4 regions of the Kocuria gwangalliensis genome follow, and region 1 is predicted to be linked to each of the others. Evidence: riboswitches for the same ligand, from Rfam matches in the RefSeq annotation. Region 1 holds a riboswitch; each other region holds the start of a gene.
What was found. A riboswitch is a leader RNA that binds a small molecule or an ion and turns the genes downstream of it on or off. The one in region 1 is predicted to bind S-adenosylmethionine.
Positions count from the first base shown of each region.

Region 2: linked by a shared signal. The riboswitch ahead of ABEA06_RS09535 (methylenetetrahydrofolate reductase) and the one ahead of ABEA06_RS07005 (bifunctional o-acetylhomoserine/o-acetylserine sulfhydrylase) in region 1 are both predicted to bind S-adenosylmethionine.
Region 3: linked by a shared signal. The riboswitch ahead of ABEA06_RS14155 (hypothetical protein) and the one ahead of ABEA06_RS07005 (bifunctional o-acetylhomoserine/o-acetylserine sulfhydrylase) in region 1 are both predicted to bind S-adenosylmethionine.
Region 4: linked by a shared signal. The riboswitch ahead of ABEA06_RS12715 (LLM class flavin-dependent oxidoreductase) and the one ahead of ABEA06_RS07005 (bifunctional o-acetylhomoserine/o-acetylserine sulfhydrylase) in region 1 are both predicted to bind S-adenosylmethionine.

Region 1 is NZ_BAABLN010000014.1:159,500-167,131, reverse strand. Features, by position in the region: gene ABEA06_RS07035 (CoA-acylating methylmalonate-semialdehyde dehydrogenase) at 1-96, opposite strand, end outside; gene ABEA06_RS07030 (RNA-binding S4 domain-containing protein) at 231-491, shown strand; gene ABEA06_RS07025 (DMT family transporter) at 457-1,497, opposite strand; gene ABEA06_RS07020 (alpha/beta hydrolase) at 1,586-2,230, opposite strand; gene ABEA06_RS07015 (SGNH/GDSL hydrolase family protein) at 2,300-3,181, shown strand; gene metX (homoserine O-acetyltransferase MetX) at 3,178-4,353, opposite strand; gene ABEA06_RS07005 (bifunctional o-acetylhomoserine/o-acetylserine sulfhydrylase) at 4,350-5,744, opposite strand; SAM riboswitch class IV at 5,823-5,941, opposite strand; gene ABEA06_RS07000 (VOC family protein) at 6,057-6,695, shown strand; gene ABEA06_RS06995 (CPBP family intramembrane glutamic endopeptidase) at 6,764-7,549, opposite strand; gene ABEA06_RS06990 (S9 family peptidase) at 7,576-7,632, shown strand, end outside.
Region 2 is NZ_BAABLN010000029.1:154,807-162,438, forward strand. Features, by position in the region: gene crtI (phytoene desaturase family protein) at 1-12, opposite strand, end outside; gene ABEA06_RS09515 (phytoene/squalene synthase family protein) at 9-956, opposite strand; gene ABEA06_RS09520 (polyprenyl synthetase family protein) at 957-2,117, opposite strand; gene ABEA06_RS09525 (MarR family winged helix-turn-helix transcriptional regulator) at 2,114-2,632, opposite strand; gene ABEA06_RS09530 (fructosamine kinase family protein) at 2,738-3,598, opposite strand; SAM riboswitch class IV at 3,746-3,863, shown strand; gene ABEA06_RS09535 (methylenetetrahydrofolate reductase) at 3,906-4,901, shown strand; gene metE (5-methyltetrahydropteroyltriglutamate--homocysteine S-methyltransferase) at 5,033-7,468, shown strand; gene ABEA06_RS09545 (aminotransferase class I/II-fold pyridoxal phosphate-dependent enzyme) at 7,465-7,632, shown strand, end outside.
Region 3 is NZ_BAABLN010000071.1:9,199-16,830, reverse strand. Features, by position in the region: gene ABEA06_RS14165 (aldehyde dehydrogenase family protein) at 1-343, shown strand, start outside; gene ABEA06_RS14160 (GMC family oxidoreductase) at 396-1,982, shown strand; gene ABEA06_RS14155 (hypothetical protein) at 2,014-2,310, opposite strand; SAM riboswitch class IV at 2,331-2,472, opposite strand; gene ABEA06_RS14150 (glycosyltransferase family 4 protein) at 2,569-3,723, opposite strand; gene ABEA06_RS14145 (cell division protein PerM) at 3,968-5,761, shown strand; gene purN (phosphoribosylglycinamide formyltransferase) at 6,206-6,799, shown strand; gene purH (bifunctional phosphoribosylaminoimidazolecarboxamide formyltransferase/IMP cyclohydrolase) at 6,846-7,632, shown strand, end outside.
Region 4 is NZ_BAABLN010000035.1:22,949-30,580, forward strand. Features, by position in the region: gene cls (cardiolipin synthase) at 1-1,452, shown strand, start outside; gene ABEA06_RS12710 (alcohol dehydrogenase) at 1,546-2,610, opposite strand; gene ABEA06_RS12715 (LLM class flavin-dependent oxidoreductase) at 2,771-4,192, opposite strand; SAM riboswitch class IV at 4,276-4,390, opposite strand; gene ABEA06_RS12720 (CoA-binding protein) at 4,472-4,891, shown strand; SAM riboswitch class I at 4,941-5,035, shown strand; gene ABEA06_RS12725 (AMP-binding protein) at 5,029-7,167, shown strand; gene ABEA06_RS12730 (succinate dehydrogenase cytochrome b subunit) at 7,606-7,632, shown strand, end outside.

The DNA of each region.
Region 1 (7,632 bases):
AGCGACCTCGCCCTTCACGGGGTTGTAGACGTCCTGGAAGCGACCGGACGTGCCTTCTACGCGACGGCCGGACATGAAGTGCGGAACCTGGGTCATGGGTGCTCTCCTGAATGGTTGCGGCATGGCGCTGTGACCTGTGTCTCACAGATAATCTAACGACAAACCATTGGACATGCAACTAATTTTCTCGTCACGCCTCACTCATCGGCACGTTCTGAGAAGATGAACCCATGAGTGATGAGACCACGGAAGAACTCCCCATCCGCGATGCCATGATCCGGCTGGGTCAAGCGCTGAAGCTGGCCAATTTGGCCGAGGACGGTAACCACGCAAAGGAATTGATTGCCGGCGGAGTGGTGATCGTGAACGGCAAGGAAGAACAACGCCGCGGCGCACAGTTGCACCACGGCGATGTGATCGAGGTTCTGGGTTCCGGTCTCGGACCGGTCAAGATCGTCAGTTCTGGCGACGCAGCTTCCACGGCAGAGTAACCACCACCAGTCCCACCAGGGTCACCAGGGTGCCAATGATGGTGACCGGAGTGACAATGGTGTTGGGCGTGGGCACAATGACGTCCAGCACCAGGGCCGAGATCAGCATGCCGGCCACCATTCCCAAGCTGGTCTCCAACACCCCGAAATGCCTGGGCAACACACTGGATGCCGCAACGTGGATAATGCCCAGGATGCCACCGGCGTAGAGCCACCACTGGCCGGGCCAGACCCACGGGCCCGGGTCGGAGATGCCGCGGGCAATCAGGACTGTGATGATCAGGGCCAGGGTTCCCGCGGCGAAATTGGTCAGCGTGGGGGTGATCGGTGTCCCCGCCTTCGCGCCGATCCCCGCGTTCCACGCGGTCATGATGGCGTTGCCGAACCCCGCCAGCACGGACAGGGTGGCGAAGAGAATGAGCAGCGGGAGCGACGCCGCCAGGTTGGTTGCCGCGAAACGCGGGGCCATGGCCACCAGTGCGGCCACGATGATGATGGCGGTGCCCACCACCCGGTAGCCGGTCAGGTACTTCACACCGCCCGGCCCAACCCCGAACCGGTCCACGATCAACGACCCCACGGACTTACCGAACACGAGCCCCAGGATGTACACCGATAACCCCAGCACCACGGTGGTCATGGCCTGGGTGACGATCATGAAACCGCCCAGCACACCGGCGCTCAGGTACCACCACGGAATCTCGCCGCGTTTCACGGCCTCCGGAATCCGAGAGGCACCCCGCCGACCGGCGGGTGTCACGATCGTCACCGCCAGGATGATCACGAATGCCGAGGAGAAACTCACGAGCGCGACCCCGTAGGGATCACCCACGGCGTGACCGAGTTCCCCGTTGACCCGGGACTGCAAGGCCTGGGCCGTGCCCGCCAGGAGACTGACCACCAATCCCACTGTCAGCGCCGCGGCCCCGCGTGCCGAGGCCACCGGGGCTTTCTTGGCGCGGGGAGTTCGTGAGGGCTGGGGTTCCCACCTGGTCTGAACACTCATGGCGCCAATCTAGGCCCCGGGTGCGGGGCGGGGAACCTCGACCGTCATGCTTCGTAGTATTCGGAGCCGCCCGCGCGCGTGTGAAATGTCAGCTGACCACGTGCTGAAGGTATTCCTTGATGTGCCCCAGCTCCTGGGGCGAGACACCGTGACCGATTCCCCGGTACTGCACCTTGGTGACCTCCGCGTGATCCACCGCCCAGTCCGCCGTGGCGTCCACCATGGCCTGCGGAATCACCGGGTCCTCGGGATCACGGCCCCAGAACATCGGCAGGGGGTGTTCCCTGAGGTAGGCGTCGTTGAAGAAGTCCGCGTGCGCGTCGTCGTCGGCGATCGGAACCGCGAAACCGGACAGGCCCACCACGGCGTCCACCGTCTCGGGGATGTGGCGCGCCACGCTGGTGGCCACCGCCATGCCCTGGGAGAAACCCAATAAGAACACCTTGGAATGATGCTGGGCTTGATCCTGGATCCATGCGGACACCGGTTCGACGGCGGCAATCACGGCGTCCGATGAGAAGCTCAGGTCCCCGGACAGCGGAAACCATTGATATCCCATGCCTGCCTGCTGCGGAGCCCGCAACGACGCGTAGGTCGCCGTGGGTAACAGGGCGGGAATCATGGCCAGCAGATCCTCTTCATGGGATCCGTAACCGTGGAACATCACCACCAGCGGCGTGTCGGTGCGGTCGGCGGGCTCGTTGTTCCAGATCACGAACGGGGTATCACTCATGGGTCCATCCTGACATGACCGCACACCCCACCCGTGCGTTCGCCTGCGGTCAGTGGTAGAACAGCGCGTATGGCATTGCCCGACATTCCCCCTGAGCACAACGATCACGACGGTCAGGAGCGACCCGCTCCCCCGGCACACCCTTGGCACCGCATGGTGTCCATCGGTGACTCCTTCACGGAGGGCGTGGGCGACCCCGACGAGAACGCGCCCGGCGGTCATCGCGGGTGGGCGGACCGCGTGGCCGAGGAACTGGACCGACTCACCGATGACTTCGCCTACGCCAATCTCGCCATCCGAGGCCGCCTCTATCAGCCCATCATTGATGAACAACTCGAACCGGCCCTCGCCCTGCACCCGGATCTTGTCACCATCAGCGCCGGCGGCAACGACATGTTGCGCCCCGGCGCCGACCCCGATGCCATTGCCCAGAAACTGGACGGCGTCATTGCCCGGATTACGGAGACGGGCGCCACGGTGGTCATGTTCGACGGCCCCGATGTGGGCAACACCCCGGTGTTACGCAGCATCCGGGGCCGGGTGGCCATTTGGAACGAGAATGTGCGCGTGATCGCCGCCCGCCACGGCGCTGTCATAACCAACTTGTGGGGCCTGCATGAACTGGCCGATCCGCTCATGTGGGCACCGGACCGGCTGCACTTCTCACCGCCGGGCCATCAACGCATCGCCGTGGAGGTGCTGGACTGCCTGGGCATCGAGCACGCGCTGGTCCCCGATGCCCGGCAGGCACAGCCCGTGCGAACCAAGCGGGAAGTCCGCAGGGACGATCTCGTGTGGGCGCGTCAATATTTTGCCCCGTGGGTTGCCCGCCGCATCACCAAGCGCAGTTCCGGTGACTTCATTACCGCCAAGCGCCCGCAATTCGGTCGAGCCGTGATCCCGGGCGCGGGTGAGCATGCGAACGCTCCGGATCCGACTCCTGAGGTCTAGTCCCTCAGCACCGTTTTCTTGAGCAGCAAACCCAGCTGCGGAGCTTCGATCAGGAAGCCGTCGTGACCGCTGGGCGAGCTGATCATGTGCAGCTCCTGCTCACCCGGTAGAGCCTGGACGATCTCGGCGGATTCGGCGGGAAAGAACAACCGGTCCGAATCCACACCGGCCACGAGCCAGTCGCAGGAGGTGCCGGACAGGACCTCCGTCAGGCTGCCGCGCCCGCGCGTGATGTCGTGGGACATCAAGGTCTCATTCACGCTCAAGTATGCATTTGCATCAAAGCGGCCCGCCAGCTTGGACGCCTGGTGATCCAGGTAGCTCTCCACCCGGTAACGGCCGCGCTGCGCCGTGTGAGTTGCGGCCACGTCTTCGTTCGGCTGAGTTTCCCGGCCAAAGCGGTAGTGCAACTCCGCAGCCGAGCGGTAGGTGATGTGGGCAATGCGTCGCGCGAGTCCCAGGCCGGCTTCCGGGAAGTCGCCGTCGTAGTAATCGCCGCCGCAGAAATTGGGGTCCTGCCGGATCGCCAGCGCTTGCGCCTGGCCCCACGCCAAAAGTTCCGCGCTGGCGGAGGCACACGCGGCAATCACACCGCACGCGGCCACCCGCTCGGGGTACATCACGGCCCACTCGAGAGCACGCGCCCCGCCCATGGAACCGCCGATGACCAGTGCCCAGCGCTCGATTCCCATGGCATCGGAGAGGACGGCTTCCGCATTCACGGTGTCCCGCACGGTGATGCGCGGGAACCGCGAACCCCAGGCCTTTTGCGCCGGGTCCACCTCGGGTGGGGCCTGGGTCCCCGGGCCGGTGCTGCCGTAGCAGCCGCCCAGAATGTTGGCGCACACCACGAAGTACTTATCCGTGTCAATGGCCGCCCCGGGCCCCACCAGGCCGTCCCACCAGCCGCCCGCCTCGGCGGCCACACGTTCCACCTCGGGTGCGTGATCGCGAGATTGTCCCCGTGCCACGTGGGAATCCCCGGTCAGGGCGTGCTCGATGAGCACTGCGTTGGACGCGTCCTCGTTGAGCCGCCCCCATGTTTCGTAGGCCAGACGCGCACGAGGGAGGCGGTAGCCGGACTCCAAGGTCAAGGGACCCACGTTGATGTAACCCACCACGCCGTCCTCGCGGACGAGTGAGTCGGTGGTTCCGCCTCCCACGATGGTCACGCCTGTGTTCCTCCCTCTCCGGATTCGGCCGACGACGACGCCCCCGCGCCGCCCAGCGCGGCCACGGCCTCGAATCCGGACTCCAGGTCCGCGAGGATGTCGTTGATGTTCTCCAGACCCACGGACAACCGGACGAACCCGGGTTCGATGCCGGTGGCCCGCTGTTCGTCGTCGGTCAGCTGTGAGTGGGTGGTGGACGCCGGGTGGATCACCAGGGAGCGAGCATCGCCGATGTTGGCCACGTTGGAATGCAGTGTCAGGGCGTCCACGAAGGCAGTTCCAGCCTCGCGACCGCCGTCGAGCACGAAACCGAGCACGGAACCGGCACCCTTGGGCGCGTACTTCTCAGCGCGCTCGTGCCACGGCGAGGACGCGAGTCCGGCGTAGGAGACCGCGCGAACGTCGTCGCGCGCTTCGAGCCACTCGGCCACCTTCTGGGCGTTGGCCACGTGGCGGTCCATGCGCAGGGACAACGTCTCAATGCCCTGCTCGATGAGGAACGCGTTGAACGGGGAGATCGAGGAGCCCAGGTCGCGCAGCAACTGCACGCGCGCCTTGAGGACGAAGGACAGGTTCACCCCGAAAATACCGTCCTTGCCGAGCGCCTGGGCGTACACCAGGCCGTTGTAGGACTCGTCCGGTTCGTTGAAGGCCGGGAAACGCTGCGGGTCCCGCCCGAAGTCGAAGTTGCCGGCGTCCACGATCATGCCGCCGATGGAGGTGCCGTGCCCGCCCATGAATTTGGTGGCGGAATGAACCACGATGTCCGCGCCCCATTCAATGGGCCGAATCAAGTACGGCGTGGCAATCGTGTTGTCCACGATCAGCGGCACACCCGACTCATGGGCCACCGCGGCGACCGCCTCGATGTCCAGCACGTCATTGCGAGGATTGGGAATGGTTTCCCCGAAGAACGCGACCGTGTTGGGTTTGACCGCGGCGCGCCACGCCTCGGGATCGTCAGGGTCGGACACGAACGTGGTCTCCACGCCCATCTTGGGCAGGGTGTGACGCAGCAGGTTGTAGGTGCCGCCGTACATGGACGGGCTGGCCACCACGTGGGTTCCGGCGCCGCCCAGGTTGAGGATCGCAAAGGTGGACGCCGCTTGACCCGAGCTGAGCATGAGCGCGCCCACGCCGCCCTCCAGAGAAGCCACGCGGTTCTCCACCACTTCGGTCGTGGGGTTGGTCAGGCGCGTGTAAATGGGGCCCAGTTCGGCCAGGGCAAAGCGCATGGCCGCGGTTTCCGCATCTGGGAACACGTACGAGGTGGTCTGGTGGATGGGTAGTGCCCGCGATCCCGTGGTGGGATCGGGTTCCTGCCCCGCGTGGATTTGACGGGTTTCGAAAGCCCAGCCCTGGGGCTGGGACGGGGTGGCTGCGGGACTCATACCGCACTCCCTTTCTCGGGATCAGGGGCCCGGTGAACGATCCGCAGCACGGTGCCCGTGCAGCGATCGGGCACCTGTGACCCGCGCTTGCCGGCATCGGATTGTTCCGATGCGGCCCGGTCCTCACCCAGGGCACCCCACCGCGGAGGGAGGGTTGCCGGTCAGCTAGCTGGGGCTTGTCGCTGACTCTCGTGACCTGCTCTTCATTGTCCGGAGCCGGTACCTCGAACGTCAAGCTGAGTTACCCGCATCACACGGACATGTTTCACGCCCCGATTTGGCGACCATCCCGCGCGGTGCCACCATGACAGCATGAAACTGGATCATGTCTCATTCGCAGCTCAATCCGATGGTCTCGAAGCCACCACGGAACGGATTGCCGATCAGCTAGGGATCGAGCCGGTCAAGGGCGGAATCCACCCGCGCTTCGGGACTCGGAACATGATCCTGCCGCTCACCGACCACCAGTACGTGGAGGTCGTCGAGGTGCTGGAGCACCCCGCCGCGGAGAAGGCCCCGTTCGGTCAGGCCGTGCGCGCCCGCTCCGCAGCCGGCGGCGGTTGGCTCGGTTGGGTGGTCGAGGTCGCGGACCTGGCCCCCTTCGAGGACAAGCTCGGCCGCCCCTCCGTTCCCGGTGCCCGGCTCTTCCCGGACGGCCGCCAGTTGGAGTGGCACCAGATCGGGGTCAAGGGTCTGATCGCCGACCCACAGTTGCCGTTCATGATCCGCTTTGATTCCGAGCCCGACATGCACCCTTCCCAGGCGCAGATCACGGACGTCCGGTTGGCCGGCATGGAGATCGCCGGTTCTCCCGAGCGCGTCACCGAATGGCTGGGCGGCCCCGTCGAGAACGTCCTGGCCGCCTTGGACGTCACCTGGTGCTCACCCAACGGCACACCCGGTGTCATGGAGGTTTCTTTCGCCACCCCGGACGGCCTGGTCACCATCTGAATTTTCCCGCCGACGCCGCTGCCGCACCCTGCTACGCGACAGGGGCGCGGCAGCGGCGTCGTCCTTTGTCAACGCGCGAGCAGTTGCGGGAGCAGGAAACCGGTGATGTCGAGCAGCGCATGGGCAATCAGCAAGGGCGCGAGGCGACCGTAGCGGCGGTACACCCACACGAACACCAGACCCATGATCAGGTTGCCCAGCGCGGGGCCAAAGCCTTGGTAGAGGTGATAGCTGGCGCGGAAGAGGGACGTGAGTACCGCGATCGTGACCCAGGACCAGCCGATGCGCCGCAACCGATCGCACAGGAACGCGACCACGATGATTTCCTCGACCACACTGTGACGCAGCGCGGACAGGATCAGCACGGGCACCGTCCACCAGTGCTCGTTCAGAGCCGAGGTGGTGATGGCGGCCGTGACCCCCAGCGCCCTGCCTGTCTGGTAGAGGACCAGGGTTCCCACGCCCATGGCCAGGAACAACCCGACGCCCCAGACCGCGTCCCGCCACGGGCGGCGACCGTCCACGCCGATCCGCCGCAGCACCACTGCGATACCCGGTAACGAACCGGCCAGAAGGTAGAGGGCGAGCAACACGGGGACCAGAGCGAAACCGATGCTCGCAAGTTGCCGAAGCAGATCAATGGCCGGAACCGGGCTCAGGACCTGATTCAAGGTCGCCTCGGCATCCGTGAGTGGGCCCCGCGACAGCGTCTCGGCCAGGTTCAACACGGCATACACCGCCGAGGACCCCAAGGACACACCCAGGACCAACACAATGTGGAACCACACCTCGGAGCGGGCGGGTCCGTCACGGGCGGGTCGTGGCTGTGGGGTTTCGGTCAACACGAACACCATTGTGCCGTGCTCCCTAGACTGGGGTCATGAGTTCCGAGATGCCCGCGTACCCCGTAGCCGTTCGACGCACCATTAACCGCAGT
Region 2 (7,632 bases), on a different contig from region 1:
CGTGCGACTCATGAAGCACCTCGCGATCCGGCACCGGAACCAATGCCCGCATCGCAGCGCGGCACGCTGCGAGATCCCGCGAGTACGCGCGCGGCAATGCGCGTCTTGACCGCGGTGGGCACGCTGATGCGCTGTTCGGTCAACGTGGCCGCAGGCACCGCGGCGATCCTGCGAGCCAGTTCGTGGAACAGGCCGTGGGCCAGCAGTACCGCGCGGCGGGCCCGCCGGTCGAGCGCGAGGATTCCGGGTACGGCGGCGGCGAGATCCGCGTGGAGATCGGCGAGCAACTCATTTTTCTCGGCCTCACCCAATTCGGTGGGGTCCGTGTCCGGGAAGTAGGTGCGGCCCAGCTGATCATGATCAGCACCGAGATCCCGCAGGAAATTGACCTTCTGGAACGCGGCACCCAACCGGCGTGCGGTTGCGCGCAGCATCTCGCGCTGTTCGGGGGTGTCCGCGCGAGTGCCGGGCAGGTCCATGAACACTTCCAGGCACATGAGACCAATGACTTCCGCGGAACCATAAATGTAGGTTTCCAAGGACTCGGGGTCGTGTTCGGACACGTCCAGATCCGCGCGCATGGACGCGAAGAACGGCGCGGTCAGTTCACGACCGAATCCGTGACGGCGGGCGACGTCGGCAAATGCGTGGACCACCAGGTTGGTCGAGAACCCGCTGGTTAGGCCCCGTTCCACCTCGGTTTCGAGTTCGTCCAGGGCCGCACGCACGGGACCCGTGGCCAGCCCGGCGGCAGAGGCGGTGCCGTCCACCACTTCATCGGCCACCCGAACCAGGGCATAAATGCTGGAGATGTCCCGGCGGCACTCGCGGGGCAGAGTGCGGCACGCCCACGAGAAGGATGTGGAGTACCGCCCGATGACTTGGCCCGCGGCCGCGGCCGCGGTGCGGGTGTACAGCGGCAAGGGTGCGCGCGGGGATACCTCGAGTCGAGTCACTTACTTCCTCCGATGCAGCACGTAATGACAAATGGCACTGAGCTCGGCACGTTCCGCCTCCGGCAGCGGCAGCCGCTCGAGTGCGTCCTGTGCATCGGCCACAAGCTCCGCGGCCAATTTCACGGCACTGGTCTCGGCCCCGGCCTGTGCCAGGGCAGCCTTGACCTGCGCCACCGTGACGTTTCCGGCGGCGAATCCGGCAAGTGCTTTACGGGCTCGGGCGTCCTGCATCCCGTGAGCCGTGAGCACGGTGGCCTTGCCCTCGCGCAGGTCCGCTTCGGTGGATTTTCCGGTCAATCTCGGGTCCCCGAAGGTTCCCAGAACGTCGTCCACCACCTGGTAGGCCACGCCGATCCGCGAACCCGCCTGCGCGAGGCGAGCGGCGTCTTCCTGGTTTGCACCAGCCAGCAACGCGCCGGCCCTGAGCGGGGCCTCGAACGAGTAGGTGGCGGTCTTGAGCCGTTCCATGTTGAGGATGTCCTGCACGGCGGGGTGTTGCTGTCCGTAGCGATGCATGGACAACAACACGTCGTCCAACTCACCGGCGGCCGATGCCGTCACAGCATCGAACACCACCGCGGACACGGCTTGTAATCGAACCGGATCAGTGGTGCACGTGGTGGCCAGTTGAAGGGCCCCGGCCAGCAGCAGGTCACCGCCGATGATCGCGACCGCCTCACCCAGGTGTTGGGCTTCGTCCGACGGTGCCCCCGCACTGTGCGCGTCCCTGCGGTAGAGCTCCCCCACCGTGGGCCGCCCGCGACGCACGGGATCGCGGTCGACCACGTCGTCGTGCACCAGAAGGGCGGCATGCAGTAGCTCGAAGGACGCCGCCAGGCGCACGCAATCGGGATCGGGGGCGTTGCGGGTCGCGCCGTCCATGACGGGCTCCGCGCGTCCGCCGAAGGCCCGCCAGGCCAGGCGGGTCAGACGCGGCCGCAGCAATTTTCCGCCCGTGACCTGCTCACGAATCCGCGAGCGCAGCACCGGAAACCCGGGGCTGCATCGAACCGTGTCCTTGAGACCGTCGAAGTAGGCGTCCAGTTCTTCGGCCACGGCCACGCAGAAGTCGTCCCAGGCGGGATCGGACGTGGCAACCGCCCCGCCGCGCAGCGGCACGGGAAAGGGCTGGTGGGTGTCGGTCAACCGTGGAGAGTTCATCCGTGATCCTCCCCGGTTGTCAGGGGCTCCGCCGGTCGCGCTGCCTGAGTGGGCCGATCCCGGAGTTCGTCCCGGTAGGTCTCCAGGCGGGTCGCGGTTCCCTGGAGAAATGTCAGAACCACAGCGCGACCGCGCTCGTCGAGCTTCTCCAGTTCTTCCTCGACCATGTTCATCATGGGGTACACGTGCTCCATGGTCATGGCGCGGGACGCATCCACCGCCCGAATGGTCATGCGGCGCCGGTCATCGGGATGGGGCTCGCGCACGGCGTGGCCCGCCCGAACCAACCGATCCACCACTGCCGTGGCCGCCGCACTGGTGACGTGCAGCGCGCGTGCCAGCTCGGTGGGGCCCATGGGGTTTCGCATCAAGATGGCCATCGCGTGGTAGTCGGTCTCCTTGAGACCCATGATCCTGCGGGCCTGGTAGCCAATGTCGTCGTTGACGCGCACCACCCGGCGCAGCTCGCGGCTTTGTGGGCTGACAAAATCGGGCCTGAACCGCGACTCCGCCATTAAAAACCTCGAACTTTTAGGAATTAGAAAAGTTGATAACCATGATGCTTGAAAAACATAGGCCCTGTCCAACGTGACAAGGCGTGTCCGACTGGTGGTTCCACCTCAGCGCACCCGTTGCAGAGCATTCAGCACGGCGTTCCCGTAGCCGCCACCGAAACGGATCGCATGCACCAACAACGGCGGTACTTGGTACCACAGGACACGCTCGCGCCAACCGTCGGCCAGGGGGTAAACGTCGTTGTAGGCGTTGAAGCAGGCCTCACCGAACCCGCCGAACAGCAGCATCATGGCCAGGTCGTATTCCCGATGCCCGTAGAACGAGGACGGGTCGACCAGCCAGTTGTGGCCGCTCGCATCGATCACCCTGTTGCCGGCCCACAGGTCACCGTGCAGCAGACTGGGCGGCTCGGTGGGACCGGCTAGTTCGGCCGCACGCGGGGCCAGTTCAGCCAACAGGTCCGACGCCGCAGGGTCCAGTTTCCCCGTGTCGATCGCCGTGCGCAGCAGAGGTTCGATCCTGCGATGCAGCAGGAAATCGGCCCAGTCGTCGGTGGGTGAGAGGTCCACCGGGAACGAGCCGATGCGCTGCGGCAGCTCAGGGTCGATCGCACCGAAATGCGGCGCGTCCGCGCGGTGGATCCGGGCCAGGCCGCTGCCGCATTCGGCCTCGGTTGGCGGCCCGCCCGCACCGTAGGATTCATTGATCCATTCCAGGACCAGACCCTGATCGCTCACACGGATCACGCGGGGCACGGACAGTTCGGCCGGTGCCGCCGCGCGGAGCGCTTCGAGGCTGGCCGCCTCCAATTCGAGCACACCGGCCGGAGCGTCGAGCATGGTTTTGGCGAACAACGGCCCGTCGGGGGTTTCCAGGCGATACGCGGCGGCCGTATCCCCACCGCTCAGCGATCGCACTCCCGTGACATCAAGGTCGGCAAGGAGGTCTTCGGGCAACTGGTCCATGGTTCTTCTCTACACCATTCCCACGACACTCGCAGGGACTTTTTCCCCGCTGACGGCCTGTGACAACGGGACAAAACAATGGAGTCCACTCGTTCCAGCGTGTGACGTGCACCGCCACAATAATGTGCTAGTGTCTTCAGCAACAAGGATCAAGAGTCCCGGTGTGAAGCTCTGGCTAACCGGGCGGCAACCCTCCAGCACGTAGCGGGGTGCCCCAGATGACGATCCGGCCGCCGCGCAACCGCACGGCGAGCAAGTACGGCGCACGGAGAAACCTCCGGCGTCCCGAACCGCCGGAGGTATTTTTATGCCCGCCCTGTCCACACCCCAGGTCTCGGAGCAGACCGTCACCACGGGGCCACCCACGGGAACGTCGTGGTTGGTGCGCAGGCCGCGCCGCGAATCCTTGATCTCGTTCGAGGTGTTCCCGCCACACCCCACCCGCGATCCGGAGGCCGTGTGGCGCAACATCGACACCATGGCCGCGGCCGGCCCGGATTTCTTCTCGGTCACCCACGGGCACTCCGGCACCAACGGGGTCTCCCGCGAGACACTGCGGCACCTGCTCAAGCAGACCAAGACCCCCGCCGTGGCCCACCTGACCTGCGGTGGCACCGATCGCGCGGGCTTGGAGCGCGCCGTCGAAGATTTACTTGACGACGGCGTTCGCGACCTTCTCGCCCTGCGCGGCGATCCGCCCGTGGGCGGCGGCGAGTGGGTGACCCACCCGGGTGGTTTACACCGAGCATCGCAACTTGTCGAGCTGATCCGCGAGGTCGAGGAACGGAGGTTCGGCGCGTGCGAGCGCCCCGGAAAAAGGCCGGTCTCGGTGTCAGTTGCCTGTTACCCCGTGGCCGCCAAGGGCCGCGATTTTGAAGCGGACCTCGCCGCGCTGTGGGACAAGCAGGAGGCGGGAGCGGATTACGCAATCACCCAGGTGCTCTACGACGCCCAGGACTACGTGCGGTTCCTGGAGCGTGCGCGCTCGGAGGGCATCCACATTCCGATCATCGCCGGCCTGGTTCCGCTGACCGACATCAAGCGCCTAGGCCGAATGACCGAGCTGACCGGCGTACCGATCCCCGAGCGGATCACCAACTTCCTGGGTACGGACAATCCGTCCGAACTGCGCCGCAGGGGCATTGCGGCAACGCTCACCTTGATCGATGAGCTGCTGGACTTCGGTTGCCCGGGTCTGCACTTGTTCACGTTCAACCGGCCGGACGCCCCACTGGCCATCCTTGATCATCTCCGGGTGCGCGATGCCGCCCGCGAGTTCCGTGGGAGTTCGTCGGCGGCCTGACCGCCGCGCACCGGTGGCCCCACTGCCGCCACACGGGCACCCGCACCACCCTTCCGACAGAACCTTTTCGCAACGGTCACAGCGACCGTGGCTTCCCATTTCACACCCTTTTATCCTCAGGAGCACCCCAAATGACTGCTATTTCCAAGCCCTCGTTCCCCGCCGCTACCATCCTGGGTTACCCCCGGATCGGCCCCAACCGAGAACTCAAGAAGGCCTTGGAGGCCTACTGGTCCAGGCCCGCAGAGAACCCCGCGCAGTCCGTTCTGGACACGCTCGCTCAGTTACACGAGCGCACCGTTCGCCACCTCAGCGACCTCGGTCTCACCGACGCCGCCGCCATCCCCGCTGACACGTTCGCCGTGGACCAGACGCTGGACACCGCACTGGCCCTGGGCGCGGTCCCGGCCCGCTTCCGCGCGGACGGTTTCCGCCCCGCCGCTCCGGACACCGCGCAGGGCATCGAGCTGATCACCGCGCTGTCCCGTGGAACCGATCGCCTGGAGCCGCTGGAGATGACCAAGTGGTTCGACACCAACTACCACTACTACGTTCCCGAGATCGGCCCCGATACCCCGCTGTCCGCGCACCCAGAAAGCTTGATCGAACGCTTCGTGACCACCCGTGACACCACCGGTGCCATCACCCGCCCGGTGCTGGTCGGCCCCGTGACCCTGTTGCTGCTGGCCCGCCCGGAAACCACGGACGCCCCGGGCACCCAGCCCTTCGACCGACTCAACGACGTGGTGGACCTCTACATCCAGCTGCTCACCGCGCTCAAGGACGCGGGTGTCCCGTGGGTCGAACTGGACGAGCACGCCCTGGCGGCAGAAGGCTGGGACGTCCCCCGCGACACCATCATCGACGCCCTGACCAAGGCCTACACCCGCCTGAGCTTCCCCTCGAACCGCCCCGACATCCTGGTCGCCGTGGGGTACGGGGACGCCGGAGAGGCCGCCCAGCTCGGACTCGCCGCCACCGACATCGAGGCCCTCGCCATTGACCTCGACCGCGGCAACGAACCCGGTGAGGCCGCGCTCGAGGCGTGGGGCGAGCGCCCACTCGTGGGCGGCGTCGTCGGCGGCCGTACGGTGTGGCGCACGGATCTGGGGAGGGCCTCGGAAACCTTGGACCGGCTCAAGGCCACCGCGCGCGGCCCCGTGAGTGTGGGAACCGCGACCCCGTTGCTGCACGTCCCCCACGATGTGGAGCGCGAAACCGCCCTGGACCCGGACATCAAGGAATGGGTTGCGTTCGCGGATCAAAAGGTCGCCGAGGTTGTCACGCTGTCCCGCGGGCTGAGCGACGGCTGGTCCACGGTGGCCGCGGAACTCGGCAAGGACGCGCTGATCCGCTCCCGCCGAGCCGCGCACCCGGCCACGAACCGCAAGGAGGTTCGTGCCCGCACAGCGGCCGTGCAGCAGCGGGATCGCGAGCGCGCGTCTGCCGATGAGCGCCGCGCCGCCCAGGCCCAGCGGCTGAACCTGCCGCCGCTGCCCACCACGACCATTGGTTCGTTCCCCCAGACCCCCGGCATCCGCACCACGCGCGCCGATTTCCGCGCCGGCCGCATCGACCAGGCCGAGTACACGCAGAAGATCCGGGCCGAGATCGCACAGACCGTACGCACGCAGGAAGAGCTCGGCCTGGACGTGCTGGTGCACGGTGAACCCGAGCGCAATGACATGGTGCAGTACTTTGCCGAGGGTCTCGACGGGTTTGTCACCACCCAGCACGGGTGGGTGCAGTCCTACGGTTCGCGCTGCACGCGCCCGTCCATCCTGTTCGGTGATGTCTCCCGCCCGGCCCCCATCACGGTGGACTGGACCCGATACGCGGCGTCACTGACGGATCGCCCGGTCAAGGGCATGCTGACCGGTCCGGTCACCATCCTGGCCTGGTCGTTCGTGCGCGACGACGCCCCCGCCCGCGAGGTCGCCGACCAGGTGGCCCTGGCCCTGCGCGACGAAATCACGGACCTCGAGGCCGCCGGAACCGCCGTCATCCAGGTGGACGAACCCGCCCTGCGCGAACTGCTGCCGCTCACGCTGGCCGACCGCCCGGATTACCTGGACTGGTCCGTGGGATCGTTCCGCCTGGCCACGGGCGGTGCGGAGACCGCAACCCAGATCCACACCCACCTGTGCTACTCCGAGTTCGAGACCGTGCTGGACGCCATCGACGGCCTTGATGCGGACGTCACCACGCTGGAGGCCTCGCGCTCCGGTTCGGGGATTGTGGACGGGCTGGCCGCGGGCAACTTCCCGCGTGACGTGGGCCCCGGTGTGTGGGACATCCACTCCCCGCGCGTACCCACCTTTGACGAGGTCGCTCAGCGTGTGCGCCACGCCGCCAAGGTCATTGGTGCGGACCGCGTGTGGGTCAACCCCGACTGCGGCCTGAAGACCCGCGGCTGGCCCGAGACCGAGGCCGCCCTCGATCGCCTCGTGGCCGCCGCCGTCACCGTCCGCGCGGAATTGACCCACGACGACGCCGCCTCGGCACCTTCCGTGGCCGCCGCCTCCGCAGACACCACCGCTCGTGCGGCGGAAGGGAGCCTCCTGTGACCGAGCACGTCAACGCCCCCCTGGGCACCCCCATTGTGGCGCCCATCCACCACAGCGCCGCGTATGCGTTCGCCAGCCTGGCCGACGCTCGGGCGGTCTTCGCGCAGCGTGCCTCCGGGTACACCTACGCCCGCACCGGCAACCCGAACGTCACCGCACTGGAA
Region 3 (7,632 bases), on a different contig from region 1:
GGACTGCGTGCATGACGAGGCCTTTGGACCCACCGTGACCGTGGAGACCTTCCGTACCGAGGAAGAAGCAATCGTGATCGCCAACGACACCAACTACGGACTGGCCGGTGCGGTGTGGACACAGGACGCGGGCCGTGCACAGCGCGTGGCCGGCAAACTGCGCCACGGCACCGTGTGGATCAACGACTTCGGCCCGTATCTGCCGCAGGCGGAATGGGGCGGCATGAAGCACTCCGGTGTGGGGCGCGAACTGGGCTTCCACGGTCTGGCCGAGTACCAGGAGACCAAGCACATCTACCAGAACACCCGCCCCGCGGTGACCGGTTGGTTTGCCGAACGCTGAGTCGTTTCGCTGGATCTCACCGACCACGGAACAACGACCCATGGGAGAAACCGTGACCACCACAGAAAACGTGGCTACCTACGATTACATTGTTGTCGGAGCAGGCTCGGCGGGCGCCGTGATCGCGGCGCGCCTGAGCGAGAACCCGGACGTGAGCGTGGCCCTGCTCGAAGCGGGCGCCCATGATGAGAACGTGCCCGAAGTTCTAACGCTCAACCGCTGGATGGAGCTGCTGGAATCCGGTTACGACTGGGACTACCCGATCGAAGCGCAGGAGAACGGTAACTCCTACATGCGCATGGCCCGCGCCAAGGTGCTGGGTGGGTGCTCGTCCCACAACTCATGCATTGCGTTCTGGGCCCCGTCCGAGGACATCGACGAGTGGGAATCCACCTTCGCAGTGGAGGGCTGGAACGCGGAGATGGCATTCCGGCTGTACAAGAAACTCGAGAACAACGAGGATCCCGGTTCCCACCACGGCCATGACGGACCGGTGCGGTTACGCCAGGTCCCCGCCGTGGACCCGTGCGGCGTGGCGGTGCTCGACGCCGCCGAACAGGCCGGGATTCCGCGCGCGGACTTCAACACCGGCAAGACGGTGACCCAGGGCGCGAACTTCTTCCAGATCAACGCGCGCGAGGACGGTACCCGAGCGTCGTCGTCGGTGAGCTACCTGCACCCGATCCGGGAGCGTACGAACCTCACCGTCCTGACCGGCACCCAGGCCAAGCGCATTGTCTTCGACGAGAACCGGCGTGCCACCGGCGTGGAGATCACGGATGACGCCTTTGGTCGCGCTCACGTGCTCTCGGCCAACCGCGAGGTGATCGTCTCCGCCGGCGCCATCGACACGCCCAAGCTGCTCATGCTCTCGGGCATCGGCCCGGCCGAGCATCTCACCGAGGTGGGCGTGGACGTGCTCGTGGACTCCCCGGGTGTGGGTTCACACCTTCAGGATCACCCCGAGGCCGTGATCCAGTGGGAGGCCAAACAGCCCATGGTGGAGGACTCCACCCAGTGGTGGGAGATCGGCCTGTTCGCCCAGGTGGATGACGGCCTGGACCGCCCGGACCTGATGATGCATTACGGCAGCGTGAACTTCGACATGCACACGTTCCGCCACGGTTACCCCACCGCGGACAACGCCTTCTGCCTGACCCCCAATGTCACACACGCCCGTTCGCGCGGCACCGTGCGTCTGCGCACGCGTGATTACCGGGACAAGCCCCGGGTGGATCCCCGGTACTTCACCGATCCCGAGGGTTACGACCTGCGCATCATGACCGCGGGCATTCGTAAGGCGCGGGAGATCGTCGCGCAGTCCGGGCTCTCCGAATGGGCCGGCGAGGAACTCTTTCCGGGTCAGGACGTACAGACGGACGAGGAGATCGCCGAGTACATCAAGCGCACCCACAACACCGTGTACCACCCTGCTGGTTCCTGCCGGATGGGCCCGGTCGAGGATCAGGAGTCACCGCTGGATCCCCAACTGCGTGTCAAGGGTGTGAGCGGGTTGCGCGTGGCCGATGCGTCAGTGATGCCGGAACTGGTGACCGTGAATCCCAACATCACGGTCTTCATGATCGGCGAGCGCGCCGCGGAGCTGATTACCCAGGATCAGGAGCTGCCCGCGCACTAGGCGCGGCGTGAGAACACGGATGAGGCCCCGATCAGGCGCTGAGCGCCACCGGTTTCGGTTCCAGCTTGTAGAACGCAATGCCACCGGAAACGTTGGACGCCCCGGGAACCAGTAGTTGCCGGTACTTCTCGCACCACTGGGCGCGGCCTCGATTGTGGGCGGCAGCGTGGGCCAGGGCTCGAACGTTGTTGCTCAGATATTCGTGGATGTCCCCGTTTGATTCTATGAGACGCACCATGTGGTGGTCGGGGTCGATGTCGACGGTGACGTCAACCCATTGTTCTCGAGGGGACTCGGTCTTTGTGCGTAATTGTTGAATGTTCTTCATCAGTAGTGTGCCTTCGTACAGGGAGGTTCTTGCTGCGCACGCGGTTGCGCCCCAGCCGCTTCGTCATCCAAACCACCCCTGAACCAAGGGTTGGCGTGCGCCGGGTTGGAGCCCGACAGGTGTGCGGTTTCAACACCGAACACCAGAGCGCATCTCGTGAAGCTGGATTCGAGCGTAGCGGGTCGACGGCATGGGAAACCAGGGGGTGACATATAACGTCACCAAAAGTTAACCAACGAATGGATTGTGCACCACCGATCAGGAGGTGGTTGTGGAGAACCTGGGCGCGCGGGAGGCCACGGTTTGCGCCTGTGCATAGTGCTCCATGAGCTGATCACACACGGCGGTCCACGTGCGGGTCTGCACGGTGTCATACGCAGTGCGGGAGAAAGCGGCGCGTTTAGCGTTGTCACCCACGAGGTCCGCCACACGAGCGCGGAGCATTTCGGTATCGCCGGGCTTGTACAGCCAACCGTTGCGGGATGAATCGACAAGGTCCACGGGTCCTCCCCGACCGACCGTCACCACGGGTACCGCGCTGGCCATGGCTTCCTGGATCGTCTGGCAGAAGGTTTCGTGTTCACCGGAGTGGACGAACACGTCCAGGGAGGCCATGGCGGTGGCCAATGCGTCACCGTCCAGGAATCCCGCGAAGTGCGCGTTGGGAAACAACGTGCGCAACTTCTCCTTTTCCGGCCCCGACCCGATGATCACCAGTCGGGTGTCGGGCAGCGAGTCCAGCACCACGAGGTCCTGAACCTGTTTCTCGGGTGCCAGACGACCCACGTAGCCCACGAGCTTGCGCCCGCCGCCCACGCGTTCGCGCCAGTCCTGATCGCGGCGAGTTGGATCGAACCGGCGAGTGTCCACCCCGCGCCGCCACATCCGCACACGCTGCACACCGTGTTCATGCAACTGGGAAATGGAGGCCGTGGACGGCGCCAGGGTCAGGGTCGAGGAATTGTGCATGTTCCGCACGTGGCTCCACAACACGTTCTCCAGAACGGGCGCACCGTACCGCGCCGCGTATCCGGGGATGTCCGTCTGGTAAATGGTGGCGCACGGCAATCCCAAGTTCCTGGCCGCCTGAATGGCCTGCCACCCCAGGACGAAGGGCGAGGCCACGTGAACGACGTCCGGCTGGAAACGGGTCAGGATTCGTTGCATGCGGGCGACCGTGCAACTGGCCACGCGGACGTCCGGGTATCCGGTGAGCGGAATGGACGCGATGCGTTGGACCCTGACACCGTCCATGGTGTCCACGGATCCCAGGGAGCTGAGTTTGTCGTAGGACGGGGCAATGACCATGGCCTCGTGGCCCTGCGCCCGCAGATGGTCCAGGACTCGAACCACGGAATGCGTCACGCCATTGATGTGTGGGAGGAACTGTTCGGCAACCACTGCGATTCTCACGATTAATACGGTGGCCCGGTCGGGTCACCGGATGCCCACGCCCCGGTGACCTGTCGGTGAAGTCTGGGCCAACTCCGGCGGGGACGTGGAAAGATGGGGGGCGATGAACTTCCCCACCTTTTCCAACACCCTGCCCGGGGTCCGCGAGCGCTCGCAGCGCCGCCGAAACAGTGACCCCGGGGATTCACCCACTACACCGCCCTCGCCCGGCTCTCCCCAGGGTGGCCGCGAGGGCGGATTCCCCATGCCCCTTTGGTTGCAAGGAGTGATTGAACTCATGGCCGTGGCGGCCGTGAGCCTGTTGCTCACCGGGGTGGTGATGGCGGCGGTGTGGCTGGCCGGTGGCTTCGATTCATTGGGTGTGCTGGGTGGATTGCAGCTCGCGGGTCAGGTGTGGTTGGTGGCGCACTGTACGCCGTTGACCATGGCGGCGATCCAGGGCATCGACCTGTCCTCAGGGGGTGGAACTCTCACCCTGGTCCCCCTGGGTCTCACCCTCATACCGTTTGCACTGTCGGTCATTGCGGGGAGGAGGATTGCCCGCGCGTGCTGGCGCGGCCAGTTCCTGATCCCCTTCTTCGCCGGCATGGTCAGCTACGCGCTGATCGGTGCCCTCGTGGCGCTCGTGAGTAGCACCGAACACGTGTCGGTCAGCGTGCCGGCCGGGGCGGTGTTCCCCTTGATTCCCGCGGGCCTGGGGACGTTGGTCGGCGGGTGGAGCGTTTCGCGCTCGCTCGCCGCGATCCTGGGTGCCGACGCCGCATCGTGGATCCAGCGCACCAGCCAGTACTCCAGGTGGGCGGGTTCCTACCTCTGGGCAGTGGTACGCGCGGGGTTCCTGTCCGCAGTGGCCGTGATCGCCGCGGGTGCACTGGTCACCGCGGTAACGCTGGTGTGGAACTGGGACCGGATCATTGCTGTGTACCAGCAATTGGGCACGGGCGCCGCCGGTGACACCGCCCTCACGGCACTGCAGTTCGGCTACCTGCCCAACATGGTCGTGTGGGCTGCCGCTTGGGTCAGCGGGGCCGGATTCTCGATCGGGGAGGGCGCACTCGCCTCCCCGTTCGAGAATTCACTGGGTGCGCTGCCGCAGTTCCCGCCGTTCGCAGCCCTGCCGGAGGGTGATCCATGGGTCTATGCCTCCGCCGTGGTGGTGCTACCGGTCCTCGCCGGAGTGCTCGCGGGCTGGTGGTTCCTGCGCGAGGGCGAGAACCACCTGGACGACTGGATGGCCATCAGGTTGCCCATGCGGTGGTTCACGTTCATTCTGTCGGCCCTGCTGACCGTTGCGTTCATCGCCGCGATCGGTGCGGGCCTCGTGGCATTGCTCGCGTGGTTGTCCCACGGATCGCTGGGCCTGGGGAGGCTCACGGACCTCGGGCCCAATGCGTGGCACGTGTTCCTGTGGACCGGCGCCGAAATCACTGCCGGCGGTGTGATCGGATACATCCTGGGCCCGTGGCTCGAACGCGAGGGCTATCGGAAGAACCCGTGGAACAGTTCCCTGGAAGAGCCGCCCCAGGGTGATTCTGATCCCGAAGACCGGCGGCGCCACGGCGTGGAAGTCTCCGGCGCTGCCCGGGCCGCCAAGGTGGAAGCCAAGCAGGCCAGGAAGGCGGAAGCCCGGCAGAGGCGCGCGGCCAAGAAATCAGCCAAGCGAAAGGCCGCCCGGCTGCGAGTCCCCGGGGCGGACGCGCGGCCCGATAGTCAGGAACCGTTGCAGACCGACAATCCGGCGCAGTCCCGGCCCCGGACCGACGAGACCCGGACCGGAACTGGTTCGAGCGGCGTCGGCGGCGACCGGAACCGCGTTCCGTGGGATGCGAACGGGTCGACGGCGGTGACCGCTCAGGAGGCGGGTGAAGCGGAGCCAACCACGGCGGACGGCGCCGGTGTTGCCGTGTTCGACAGTGGCTGGGCGGATTCGGGAGACTCGGCCGATGCGGGGGACTCCCACGCGGTGGGCGATGCCGACGGCGTGGGCCCCGGCGATGATTCCCCCGGACCGGTCTCCAACTCCGTGCCGGAGAGGTAATTCCAAATGTTGTCCGTGAGCTGACGCTGACAGTGGCTGGTGGAGGACAGCGTCAGGGCAGAGGAGGCGCACTCCTGGTAGACCTGCGAGGCCGGCCACACGGCCAAGCGCGCCCCGCCGCCAAAGGCATTGAACGCGCCCCACACTATGGCCAGGATGGCCAGAAACGTGATGAACAACCGGGGCTGCATTGTGCGGGACGTACTCAGCACCACAATGCCCAGGACAACGGCGGCCAACGCCATGACCACGCCCACGGCCGTGGACCACACGTGACCGGTCACCAGGGCGGAGGACAACAGGGCGAGTCCCGCTGCCAAACCGGAAAGCCTCAAACGGGAGGACGCGTGTGCTGTGTCTGGGCTGTCGGAATCTTGCATGATCTCCACTGTAAGGCAGCGGCCGGGTCCGGGCGGACCGCGGAAAATCGTTAGCATGATCGGTATGCGACTCGTGGTCATGGTTTCCGGTTCCGGTACAAATTTGCAGGCAATCATTGATGCGCTGCACAAGGGCGACGTGGACGTGGACATCGTGGCGGTCGGCGCGGACAAACCCTGCGCCGGCCTGAAACGCGCGGAAGCCGCCGGGATCGACACGTTCCTGGTGCCGCTGGCGAACTACCCGGAGCGGGAGCAGTGGAACCGGAGCCTGGAACGCGCCATTGCCGGCTACAACCCGGACCGCGTGGTGTTCGCCGGATTCATGCGCATCGTGGACGCCCACCTGGTGGCGCGTTTCGCCGGCAGGATCATCAACACGCACCCCTCGCTCCTGCCGTCGTTCCCGGGCGCGCACGCCGTGCGGGACGCCCTGAACTTCGGTGTCAAGGTCACCGGTGCCTCAGTGCACGAGGTCGTGGCCGACGTGGATGCCGGCCCGATCCTGGCCCAGGCGGCCGTGCCGGTCACCCCGGAGGATACCGAGGAAACCCTGCATGAACGCATCAAATCCGCCGAACGCGGTCTCCTCGTGAATGCCCTGGCGACGCTGAGCCGCGAGGTTACCTTTGACCGACCCGGTGAAGAGCAGTCGTAGACTTTTCTGTGGCACCGGCACCACCCCTACCTCTCCTGGAGTTTCTGTGAATTCAATTCAGCTGGACCGCGTACCCCTCAAGCGCGCCTTGATTTCCGTGTATGACAAGACCGGTCTGGAGGAGCTTGCGCGCGGCCTGCACGAGGCCGGGGTGAGTATCGTCTCGACCGGTTCCACGGCGCGGCGGATCTCCCAAGCGGGCGTGCCCGTCACCGAGGTCTCCGAGGTCACCGGGTTCCAGGAATGCCTGGACGGGCGCGTCAAGACCCTGCACCCGCGGGTGCACGCCGGGATCTTGGCTGATCGCCGCAAGCAGGAGCACACCGACCAGTTGGCGGAGCTCGGGATCGAGCCCTTCGACCTGGTGGTCGTGAACCTCTACCCGTTCGTCGACACCGTGCGTTCGGGTGCGGCTCAGGACGACGTGGTCGAGCAGATCGACATCGGCGGCCCGTCCATGGTGCGTGCCGCCGCCAAGAACCACGCGGCCGTATCCGTGGTGGTGGACCCCGCAAGTTACTCGGACGTGGTCGATGCCGCGCGGGGAGGCGGTTACGATCTCGCCGCTCGCCGCAAGTTGGCCGCGACCGCGTTCGCACACACGGCCGCCTACGACACCGCTGTGGCCACGTGGACCGCCCAGCAATTCGACACCGACACGGACGCGAACTTCTGGCCGCCCTACGCCGGTCTCGCGTTCCAGCGCGCCGCGTCCCTGCGCTACGGCGAGAACCCCCACCAGAAGGCCGCGCTCTACGTCGACGACGCCGCCTCGCCGGGAATCGCACAGGCCGAGCAGCTGCACGGCAAGGCCATGTCCTACAACAACTTTG
Region 4 (7,632 bases), on a different contig from region 1:
ACCGTCCCTGAGTGGATCCTGGTGATCCTGGTCGTCATCGACCTGTTGCTCCGAATCGGTGCGCTTGGCTGGATTCCCCATCAGCGCAGACCGTCGGTCGCTCTGGCGTGGTTGCTGGCCATTTTTCTCCTGCCCTACGCGGGGTTGTTGTTGTTCCTGGTCATTGGTTCTTCTCGCCTGCCGCGAAAGCGGATGGAGAAGCAGGCCAAGATGAACGACATCATCCGGGAGAACACCCCCGAGGATTTCTCCCTGGGCAAGGAATTCGACGACCTACCCGAATGGGTCACCACAACCGCCAAGCTGAACTATCAGCTGGGCGCGTTGCCCATGGTGGGCGGTAATGGCTTCGACATTGTCACGGACAACCACGAGTCCATGGAGCGCATGGCCCGTGATGTGGATCGGGCCACCGATTACGTGCACTTCGAGTTCTACATCGTGGCCACGGATCGGGTGTCCCGGGTGCTGCTGGATTCCCTGGTGCGGGCGCATGACCGTGGTGTCCGGGTGCGCATCCTGATCGACCACGTGGGTTCGCTGGGTTACCCCGGGTACGCGGAACTCGTACGCCGTTTCAATGCCTCCGGCATCCCCTGGCGGCGCATGCTACCGATCCGCCCGTGGCGCGGTGAGTGGCAGCGCCCGGACCTGCGTAATCACCGCAAGATCCTGGTGGTGGACGGGTCCATTGCCTACACCGGTTCGCAGAACATCATTCACCGCTCCTACAACAAGAAGAAGAACATCCGCCGCGGCCTGGAATGGAAGGATCTGATGATCCGCTGCTCCGGGCCCGTGGTTGCCGAGCTCAACGCGGTGTTCGTCTCCGACTGGTACTCGGAGACCGACGATCTGCTCCTGGACGAGGCCACCGAGGTCCTACCGAACGTGGAGGCCCCCGTGTACGCCCAGGTGGTCCCCTCCGGTCCCGGGTTCACGACCGAGAACAACCTGCGGCTGTTCAACCACCTCATTTACAACGCCAACCGGCGCGTGGTGATCTCCAGTCCGTACTTCGTGCCGGACGAGTCCCTGCTGCACGCGCTCACCACCGAGGCGCAGTCCGGGGTGGACGTGGAGATTTTCGTGGGTGAGTCCTCGGACCAGTTCCTGGCACGGAACGCCCAGAATTCCTACTACTCCGAACTCGCGGAAGCCGGCGTGAAGATCTACCGTTACAGCTCGCCCACGGTGCTGCACGCCAAGTTCGTGCTCGTGGACGACCTGATCAGCGTGATCGGCTCCTCCAACATGGACGAGCGATCCTTTGCCCTGGACCTTGAGGTGTCCGTGATGATTGTGGGCCAGGACTTCCACGACCGCATGGAGGAGGTCGTGGGCCAATTCAAAGCGTCCTCGACCCTGCTGGACCTCGACGCCTGGAACAACCGCCCCCTGCGACACAAGTACGTGGAGAATGTCTGTCGCCTCACCTCGGCTTTGCTTTAACGCCGACGACGCCGCTGCCGCGACCTTGCGCTCGAAAAGGTCACGGCAGCGGCGTCGTCAGTGCGCGGGGCAGGACCGCAACGCACGGTCGGATCAGGGTGCCACCAGGACCGCGCGACCGTTCAGGGTGCGCTGACGCAACCCGTCCAGAGCGGCGTTGACCTCCTGGGCGTTCAGCGGGGCCTCCTTGATGGGCGGAACGGGGAGGTTCGCGTCCTGGGCGAGCTGGACGAGTTCTTTGAGCTCGGGAAGGCTGCCCACAAAGTTACCGCGGATGTTGAGGAGGTTGAACGCGGCCAGGGCCGTGGGGAATTTGTACTGCCCACCGAACAGGCCCACGCTGACCAGGGTCCCCCCGTTGGCCATGGCGAACAGGGCAGCGTTGGACGTGTCCCCGTTGTTGACCAGGTCGATGGCCGCGGCGATCTTGCCACCACCCGCCGTGACGATCTCCGTCACCAGGTTTTGCCCGCCCACAGTCACGGTGGCCGAGGCCCCGATCTTGGTGGCATTGGCCAGTGCGGCCTCACTCATGTCCACGGCCACGATGTTCTGATGCCCCAGGGCCCTGAGCACCGCGATGGTCATGAGACCCACGCCGCCGGCACCGATGACCGCCACGGGCTCGTCCGCGGGGACCGGCATGATCTTCTTCGCGGCGGAGTAGGACGTCAGTCCCGAACACGCGAGCGTGGCCCCGAAGGAAGGATCAATGTCACCGAGGGGCACCAGGTAGCGCTCATCCGGAAGGTAGACCTCTTCCGCGTACCCGCCCCGTAACTGCACGGACAGGTTGCGCTTGCGGCGGCTGCAGTAATTCTCGCGGTCCTCAGAGCATGCATGGCAGTCACCGCAGCCGATCCACGGGAACACGATGAACTTGGTGTCCCCGGGCGTGAGCGTGGCGTCCGGTCCCGCGGCCACCACTTCCCCCACGATCTCGTGCCCCAACACCACCGGGTACCGCGCGCCCGCCGCGGTGAGTTCGTACCGGCCGGCGTCCCCCAGGTCGAAGTACCCGTCCTGGCAATGGACGTCCGAGTGGCAGACTCCCGAATGGGTCACCCGAACGATCACCGCGGAGCCGTCCAGCTCGGGACGCTCCACCTCCAGTTCCTCGGCGGGTGCTCCCGGTTCTTTGTGCGCAAAAACCTTCATGGCCACTCCTTCGTAGCGACGGGTCCGGCCCGCGTCCCGCGGACTTAGCCCCCACTGTAGGCGGCGATGGCTCGGGTGGGCTTTGCGCAGCCCGGAAGACACGACGCCGCCCGGTCGCCTTTGCGGGAAAGGCGACCGGGCGGCGCGGTCAAACGGGTTGTTAGCCCACCAGCTCGCGAGCGGCGGTGTCCGCCACGGAGGGCTTGTCCGCGAACGCGCCGCGGTACTGGGCCGCGGGGTGGCTGTCCATGACCCGGGGCTGGCCGGCGCCGTAGAGGGACTCGCGCAGGGTGGAGCCCTCGTACTCGGTGCGGTAGCGACCGCGCTTCTGCAACTCGGGAACCACGTACTCCACGAAGTCCTCGAAGGAGCCGGGGCTCACGTGGTAGGCCAGGTTGATGCCGTCCAGGCCACCCTCGTCAACCCATTCCTCGAGCTGATCGGCCACGGATTCCGGCGAACCGACGATCACGTCACCCATGCCACCCAGGGCGCAGTGCTTGGCGATCTCCTCGCGGGTCCACTTCTTGTCCTTGGACTGCAACGTGAACGGGGTCAGGAAGGACTGGATGGAGTCGGTCTTGACGTAGTTGAGGGCCTCGTCCTCGTCGAACTGGCTGAGGTCCACGCCGGACCAGCCGCCGATGATCGCCTGAGATGCCTCCAGGTCCACGTAGGAGAGGTACTCCCGGTACTTCTCCTGGGCCTCCTCCTCGGTCTCGGCCACGACCACCGAGAGCATCGCGTAGATCTTGATGTCGTCGCGGTGGCGGCCCTGGGCCTCGGCCTGCTCCCGGATCTTGTCCGTGACGAACCGAGTGAGGTCCGGACGCAGACCGCCCACGAACACGGCCTCCGCGTGACGACCCGCGAACGCCTGACCGCGCGATGACGCACCGGCCTGGAAGATCAGCGGGGTGCGCTGCGCGGACGGCTCGGTGAGCGCGGCACCCGGGACGGTGAAGTACTTGCCCTGGTGCTGGATCGGGTGCACCTTTTGGGGATCGGCATAGATACCGGCCTCGCGGTCCTCGACCACGGCGCCGTCCTCCCAGGAACCTTCCCAGAGTTTGTAGCAGACGTCGAGGAACTCTTCGGCGATCTCGTAGCGGGTATCGTGCTCGATCTGGCGCGGCAGACCCTGATTCTCCGCCGCGGAGGGCAGGTAGGAGGTCACCACGTTGAAGCCCACGCGACCCTTGGTCAGGTGGTCCAGGGTCGCGTACTTGCGGGCCAGTGTGTAGGGCTGCTCGTAGGTCACCGCACTCGTCACGCCGAAGCCCAGGTGCTCGGTCACGGCCGCCATCGCGGAGATCTGCATGAACGGGTCGTTCACGGGAACCTGCGCGCCGTCCGTCACGGAGGGCGCGGCGGAGTTCTTGTAGATGTCGTAGATGCCCACCACATCGGCCAGGAAGAGCGCGTCGAACTTGCCCTTCTCCAGCGTCTTGGCCAGGTTGGTCCAGTACTCAATGGTGTTGTACTCGGTGGCCTTGGACCGCGGGTGACGCCACAGGCCGAAGCTCTGGTGGTCCACGCAGGTCATGTCAAAGGCGTTGACGGAGATCCGCTTCTTGGTCATGGGTGCCCCTTCGGGTTGAACGCGACCCGCGCCCCGTGCGCCACCTACGGCGGCCTACTCTGCGGGTCCAGCGCGTTTGTGTGGCGCCGTACTTGCCGCATGCGGTGTGTCATGCGGCCCGATCCTCACCTGGGGCACCCCGCTACGGGAGAGGGTTGCCGTCCGACAAGCCAGGGCTGTGCGTCGGAACTCATGATCGTTCTGGGCTCCACTGTACCGTTTCCGCACCGACCCGTGAAACATAAGGATCGAGCGGATGCGCGGTGAGACGATGGTTGTATGAGTGATCGCCACGTCAACGATCCGGACCTGATTCGCGAGCTACTCACCACCCCGGGGCGGTGGGCCGTTGTGGGGTTGTCCAGTAACCGCACCCGGCCGGCCTATGCGGTGTCCCGGCGGATCCGTGAGGAGTTCGGGCAGGAAATCATCCCCGTGAACCTTGCCGGGGAATCCGTGCACGGCGAGACCGGTTATCGCTCACTCAAGGAGATTCCGGGCCACGTGGACGTGGTCGACTGTTTCGTGAACTCCCGGCGCGTGGGAGACGTGGTGGATCAGGCCATCGAGATCGGCGCCGGTGCGGTGTGGTTGCAGCTGGGCGTGTCCGATCAGACCGCCGCGGCGCGGGCCAAGGCCGCCGGGGTGAAGGTGGTCATGAACACCTGCCCGCTGATCGAGGCCCCGCGGGTTCTGTAGTCCCGACTCGATTTGCGGCGGCGGCCTCCCGGGACGTTGAATGGAACGGTTCCCATCCGGAGCGGCCGAGAGACCTGGCTCGTTGACGTCGCAGCAACCGGTACCCGTGCGATACAAGGTGCTAATGCCAGGAGACGATGGAGTTGATCGAGATTACTTCCTACTCAGACCCTCATTCCCCCACGCCCAATCCCGCGCTGATCTCGGATGATGCCCGCGAGGAGTTCTGGGCCGAGCAGGCGACCCGGCTGGACTGGGCCGAACCGTGGCACACGACCCACCGCTTCGCCAAGCCGCAGAAGATCGGCGCGGACGAGGACGGCAACGACATCCTCTCCGTCCCCGAGATTGCCTGGTTCGAGGGCGGCAAACTCAACGTCTCCTACAACTGCGTGGATCGCCATGTTGAGGCAGGCCGCGGCCATCACGTGGCCCTGTACTTCGAGGGTGAACCCGGTGACCGCCTGGTCTACACCTACGCGGACCTGCAGCGCGAGGTCTCCAAGGCCGCCAACGCCCTGCTGAAACTCGGTGTGGAAAAGGGTGACCGCGTGGTCATCTACCTCCCGGTGATTCCCGAGACCGTCATCATCACGCTCGCGTGCGCTCGGATCGGCGCAATTCACTCGCTCGTGTTCGGAGGCTTCTCCGCCGAGGCCCTCAGGTTCCGTGTGGAGGACACCGGCGCCAAGGTGTTGGTGACCACGGACGGGCAGAACCGGCGCGGCGTCGTGGTCCCCGTGAAGACCAACGCGGACCAGGCCTGCAGCGGCACGAACGATATCGAGCACGTGATCGTGGTGCGCCGCACCTCCCGGCCCGGTCGCATGGATCTGCCGCGCGGCACCCGCGGGCTGCGCTCCAAGGAAGAGGACACCGTGCCGTGGACGCGCGGGCGCGACGTGTGGTGGCACGAGCTGACCGCGGATGTTCCGGACGTGCATGTGCCCGAGGCCTTCGACGCCGAGACGCCCCTGTTCATCATTTACACCTCCGGCACCACGGGGAAGCCCAAGGGCCTGGTCCACACGACGGGCGGGTACCTGGTGCAGACCGCGTACACGCACGCCCTGATGTTCGATCTGCTCCCGGACGTGCCCGATGCCCACGGTGTGCTGCGCCCGGACGAACTCTCCGCCGTCAACGATCCCGCCAAAGTCGATTCAACCGTTCACTGGTGCACCGCGGACCTCGCGTGGGTCACCGCGCACACCTACGAGATCTACGGCCCGCTGGTCAACGGCGTGTCCGAGGTGATTTACGAGGGCACGCCCAACACTCCGGATTACGGTCGTCACTTCGAGGTCATCGAACGCTACGGGGTGACCAATTACTACACCGCGCCCACGCTGATCCGCTCGCTCATGGGTGCCTTTCCCAAGGGTCTGCCGCAGGTCTACAACCTCTCGTCCATTCGTCTGCTCGGATCGGTGGGCGAGTCCATCAACCCCGAGGCGTGGCGCTGGCTGCGAGCGCAGGTGGGCCGCGACGAGGTCCCGTTCGTGGACACGTGGTGGCAGTCCGAAACCGGCTCGTGCGTGGCCTCCCCGCGCCCGCATGATCCGCAATTCGCCCCTCCCGGCACGTTCGACGACGCCGCTGCGCACACCTCCCTGAAGCCCGGAAGTGCTACGCGCGCCGTCCCGGGAATCTCGGTGCGTGTGCTCGACGAGTCCGGTGAGGAAGTGGGCCCCAACCTGCAGGGCTATGCCGTGATCGACAAGACCGGTCCGTCCATGGCCCGCACGGTGTGGGGCGATCCGCAGCGCTACCTGTCCTCGTACTGGGCGGCCTACGGTGAGCGCGGCTGGTTCCTGGCCGGGGACGGCGCTCGCACCGATGACGAGGGTGACCTGTACATCCTGGGCCGCGTGGACGATGTGATCAACGTGTCCGGGCACAGACTGTCGACCATTGAGATCGAGTCCGCCCTGGTGACCCACCCGCACGTGGTGGAGGCTGGCGCGACCCCCATTCGCGACGCGGTGACGGGGCACGCCGTGCTGGCCTACGTGGTGCTCACGGCACAGGCGCAGTCACTGTCCGCGGATGAGGTCCGGGAAGAGCTGCGCGCTCATGTGGCGCAGGAGATCGGCCCCATCGCGAAACCCCGCGAGGTCATCGCCGTCCCGGACCTCCCGAAGACCCGTTCGGGGAAGATCACCCGTCGCCTGTTGACCCAGCTGTACGAGGGTCAGAGCCTGGGCGACCGCTCCTCGTTGCAGAACGAGGAAGCACTGGACGCGATCGCGGAGGTCCTGGCCGCGCGCGGTTGACCGCCGCATATGAGGGGTCATCAGAACCTTGTTCGGCATCTCAGGGGCCGCTAGAGCCATTGCCAGTTCGGATGAGGGTTCTCCCGGCTCCTGAGATGTATTCGTTGGTTCCGGTGCCACCTCAAGTTTCTCGGGTCAGTGTTACGGGAAAGTTGAAGATCCGCGGATAACGCGTCAGCACTGCGCATCCGATCGTCAGCAGACTCAACAGCACGAGGATGATGGCAGCTTCTCGGAGCGACCCTTCACGAGTCACGTCGCCGGTGAAGTCGTGATGGGTTCGTCCCCGTGAGAATCCCGGGCCCGAACGCGAGTCCCGTCCTGCGGTGCGCTGCAGGAACCAGAAATCCGCGCCATGCGTTACGGCGTGGGACGTTCGTTACTTCCCGGGGCACTGAAACTGATACTTCCGAGCAGACCTCCTAGGATGATCCAGTGATGAATCCCGCCGCTCAACCCCCGACG